DNA from 2 places in the Lacrimispora sp. 38-1 genome. Region 2 is predicted to be linked to the other one. Evidence: a T-box and tRNA genes for the amino acid it is inferred to sense, from the RefSeq annotation. Region 2 holds a T-box; the other holds one or more tRNA genes.
The links. A T-box is a leader RNA that pairs with one kind of tRNA and senses whether it is charged. The one in region 2 lies ahead of tyrS (tyrosine--tRNA ligase), so its partner is inferred to be a tRNA-Tyr.
Positions count from the first base shown of each region.

Region 1: it has a tRNA-Tyr gene. The T-box ahead of tyrS (tyrosine--tRNA ligase) is inferred to sense a tRNA for this amino acid. The anticodon was not compared.

Region 1 is NZ_JBANEW010000011.1:111,073-113,538, forward strand. Features, by position in the region: gene V7D18_RS03135 (glycoside hydrolase family 13 protein) at 1-1,120, shown strand, start outside; tRNA gene V7D18_RS03140 (tRNA-Tyr) at 1,213-1,294, shown strand; gene V7D18_RS03145 (HTH domain-containing protein) at 1,459-1,917, shown strand; gene V7D18_RS03150 (IS3 family transposase) at 1,860-2,466, shown strand, end outside.
Region 2 is NZ_JBANEW010000061.1:74,359-76,824, forward strand. Features, by position in the region: gene aroD (type I 3-dehydroquinate dehydratase) at 1-756, shown strand, start outside; T-box leader at 849-1,103, shown strand; gene tyrS (tyrosine--tRNA ligase) at 1,145-2,365, shown strand.

The DNA of each region.
Region 1 (2,466 bases), on a different contig from region 2:
TGAATCAGAGAACAGTCCTTACCAGTCATTTTTTAAATTTTTTGATGCAGAGTGGCCGTACAACGATTCTTACGATGGCTGGTGGGGGCATGCCACTTTACCAAAACTTAATTATGAGGGTTCTGAGACTCTTTGCCGGTATATCCTTGATATTGCCGCCAAGTGGGTTTCCAAGCCTTATAACGCCGATGGCTGGCGGCTTGATGTGGCCGCGGATTTAGGTCACAGCAGCCAGTTTAACCACAAGTTCTGGAAGGATTTCAGAAAGGCAGTAAAGGCAGCTAATCCCAATGCCATCGTACTTGCGGAGCATTATGGAGATCCATCTGCCTGGCTGCAGGGCGATGAATGGGATACAGTCATGAATTATGACGCATTCATGGAACCCGTATCCTGGTTTTTAACCGGTATGGAAAAGCATAGTGATGAGAAAAATCTAAGGCTTTTCGGGGACGGTGAGACCTTTTTTCGTTCCATGAATTACCATATGAGCCGGATGATGACGGGATCACTTTTAACAGCTATGAACCAGCTTTCAAACCATGATCATTCCCGGTTTCTTACAAGAACCAGTATGAAGACAGGCCGTACTTCAACAGAGGGACCATTAGCGGCCTCAGACGGGATCAGCTATGGCATATTCCGGGAAGGTGTAATGATCCAGATGACATGGCCCGGAGCTCCCGCCATTTATTATGGGGATGAGGCAGGAGTCTGCGGCTGGACGGATCCGGATAATCGAAGAACTTATCCATGGGGAAATGAGAATCTGGAGCTGATTGAGTTTCACAGATATATGACTGAGCTGCACCGGACCATTCCGGCACTGCGCCTTGGTTCATTAAAGCCACTTCTGGCAGGGGATCATCTGATTGCATACGGTCGTTTTATAAATGACAGTATCTGTGCAGTTGCAGTCAGCAACCATACCGCAGAGCAGGATATTTTAATTCCGGTCTGGCAGCTGGGCATGAAGGATGGAGAGACCATGTCCCGGGTTATGCTGACTTATGAGAGCGGCTATAACGTAGGTAAGATTTCTTTTACAGTTGAACAGGGCAGCGTGAGAGTATTAATGCCTCCGTTGAGTTCTGTTTTACTGGTGGACGACAGGGAGTAAACGTTGTACAATTTTTTGATGTAATTTTTTAAAAATGCCTTGATTTTTTTGATTCTCTGTGATAAAATAACACTCGCTTGCTAATAAAGCATGGGTGGATTCCCGAGTGGCCAAAGGGGGCAGACTGTAAATCTGTTATCGACGATTTCGAAGGTTCGAATCCTTCTCCACCCATTTCAGTAACGGAAGTGATGTAAGAAAAAGGCGGTGTGTTCCAGTAAAATGGACCCTATAAGATAGACAGTTAAAAAAAGCGAAAATTGCTTATATTTTAACTTACCCTACCTTGTAGGGTCTATTTTTGTTATACTCATAGCATAAATTAAGGAGCGTACTTTATGGGGAAAAATTATTTTACAGAGAAACAACAGGAACAGCTTCGTAATAATCCATATATTGAACGCGTTTCTGAGAAAGCAATTACATATACAACTGAGTTTAGAGAAAAATTTGCCACAGAATATGAGGCTGGGAGATTGCCTTCTTCTATTTTACGCGTTATGGGGATTGACCCACAACTGCTTGGTAAACGTAGAATCGATACAATTACAAGACGCATAAAGAAATTCAGTCTTCGAGCAGAAGGGTTTGAAGACACACGTAAAAATAATTCGGGACGCCCTTCAACTAAACAATTATCTGAACAGGAACGTATTGCACATCTAGAACATCAAGTAAAATATTTAAAACAGGAAAATGAGTTTTTAAAAAAAATCAATTTTATAGACAAAAAAGCCGAATGGGCAGAAAAACGGAAGCAACACCAGAAGAAAAATTCAGACTCATTCAAGAAATGATTTCACGGGATAATAATGAACTAAACATCAGCTGGCTCTGTGAATCGGCATGGGTATCCAGAAGTGGTTATTATAACTGGTTAAATTCTAAGGATAAACAAAATGAAAAAGAGGCTAGAGATAAAGCTGATTTTGATTTGATTCTTAAAGCATATCTGTATCGTGGTTATGATAAAGGAAGGCGCAGTATCTACATGCGCTTGCTTCATATGGGAGTACGTATGAATCAAAAGAAAATCAGTCGTTTAATGAAGAAATTCAACTTGTTTTGCCCTATACGTAAAGCTAATCCATATCGAAGAATGGCAAAAGCTTTAAAAACAGATGCTGTATCTGATAATCTTGTACAACGCGAGTTTTCAGAACATGGTGCAGGAAAAATCCTTCTCACCGATATTACATATCTATTTTACAACCATGGATGTAAAGCATATTTATCTGTAATAAAGGATGCCTATACGAAACAGGTATTGGCCTATGTTCTTAGCGAATCCCTTGAAGTTGATTTTGTACTCGATACAATAAATATGTTAATCAAAAATCATAAAA
Region 2 (2,466 bases):
GTCAGAGTGAGAGATGTGGTCATTGGAGAAGGCGTGCCAAAGGTATGCGTGCCTATGGTGGAAACAAAAGTGAAAGATGCGGTATTGTCTGCCGGAAACTTAAAAGCCGGCGGAGCCGATGTGGCGGAATGGCGGATTGACTGGCTTGATGATGCACATGATATCAGTAAAGTTGTGGAAGCGGCAGGATGTATCCGAAAAGCCCTTGGGGAGATACCTCTTCTTGCAACCTTCCGTACTGCAGGGGAAGGTGGAGAAAAAGAAATCAGTGTGCAGCAGTATATTGATCTATATCTTGCTCTTATACGTTCCGGTTATGTGGATCTGATTGATGTGGAACTGTTTTTTGATGAAGAAGCCGGGAAGATACTTGTGGAAGAAGCTCACAAAGAGGGCGTCTGTGTCATCGCTTCCAATCATGATTTCCAGAAAACACCGGAGAAAGAGGAACTGTTTCACCGTGTGAAGCTGATGCTTGAGCTGGGCGCAGACATTCCCAAAATTGCCGTGATGCCACGAAATGTGGGGGATGTTATGGTGCTTCTGACAGCAACTTATGAGATGTCACACTATATTTCGGACCGCCCCATTATTACCATGTCCATGTCAAAAGAGGGTGTGATCAGCCGGTTCTCCGGTGAGTTTTTCGGATCTGCACTGACCTTTGCTGCAATCGGAAAAGAATCGGCTCCGGGGCAGATTGAAGCTGGTAATTTAAAGAAGATGCTTAATCAGATTCATGATATTATTTCATAATTTTGACGTTTTCTGTCAGGTTTGCTTTGATAAAAAAGGATCTTGACAAATAAAAAAAAACCTCATATACTAAAAATTAACTTCATATAAAAGAAAAAGCATTGATAAGAACAAGTAACAGTACGGAGAGCCAGACAGAAAGCAGCCGGTTGATGAGAGGCGCATGGAAAACGGACTGCGAATACATCTTTGAGCTTCGCTCCCAAAGGTTTTAAGGCCCGGTAGGCGGCGACGGATTCCTGCACCCGTTATTGTGCTAGAGTATCACATCAGTACTCGAAGAGATAAGCAGCGTGAGCTGTTTATAAAAAAAGGTGGTAACGCGAGATTTTAACCTCGTCCTTTTAACAGGACGGGGTTTATTTTTTTTAGGTAAAGGAGAATTGGAATGACAATCTACGAAGAACTGAAAGCCAGAGGGCTGATTGCCCAGGTGACCAATGAAGAAGAGATCAGTAAAATGGTCAATGAAGGAAAGGCAGTATTCTATATTGGATTCGACCCGACAGCAGACAGTCTGCATGTGGGACATTTTATGGCTCTGTGTTTAATGAAACGTCTGCAGGCGGCTGGTAATAAACCAATCGCCTTAATCGGCGGAGGAACCGCTATGATTGGCGATCCTTCCGGAAGAAGCGACATGCGTCAGATGATGACAGTGGAAACCATCGCCCATAACTGCGACTGCTTCAAAAAGCAGATGAGCCGTTTTATTGACTTCTCCGAAGGAAAAGCCATGATGGTGAACAATGCTGACTGGCTGATGGATTTAAACTACGTTGATTTTCTCCGGGAAATCGGTCCGCATTTCTCCGTAAACCGAATGCTCAGTGCAGAGTGCTACAAACAGCGTATGGAAAAAGGATTAAGCTTCCTGGAGTTTAACTACATGATCATGCAGAGCTACGATTTTTATGAGCTGTTCCAGCGCTATGGCTGCAACATGCAGTTCGGCGGAGATGACCAGTGGAGCAACATGCTTGGCGGAACCGAGCTGATCCGCAGAAAGCTTGGTAAGGACGCCCATGCCATGACGATCACCCTGCTGTTAAATTCCGAAGGCAAAAAGATGGGAAAAACCCAGTCAGGTGCTGTGTGGCTTGATCCGGAGAAGACTTCTCCTTTCGATTTCTTCCAGTACTGGAGAAATATTGCAGACGCTGATGTTTTAAAGTGCCTGCGTATGCTCACCTTCCTTCCATTAAGCCAGATTGATGAGATGGACAGCTGGGAAGGCAGCCAGTTAAACGAGGCAAAGGAAATCCTCGCTTACGAGCTGACCAAGCTGGTACATGGGGAAGAAGAGGCTGAGAAGGCGAAAAAGAGCGCAAGAGAGCTGTTTACAGGCGGCAATGCAGAAAACATGCCTGTATGTGAGCTGGGAGAAGCAGATTTTACAGACGGAAGTGTTGACATCTTAACCATTCTCCAGAAATCAGGCCTGGCACCATCCCGTTCAGAAGCCAGACGGAATGTGGAACAGGGCGGAGTTACCGTAGATGGAGAAGCAGTTAACGATATAAAAACTTCCTATACAAGGGAACAACTGGTTAACGGCGTAGTTGTGAGACGTGGTAAGAAGAAATTCGTGAAGGTTATTGCTAAATAAAAATGTCATGCTCCCTTTCAGGCAGACAAGTAAGACAAATTACTTGTTCGCCAGGAAGGGAGCATTTTTGTGCTTAAAAAGGTTTAAGAAACCTTTTTGAT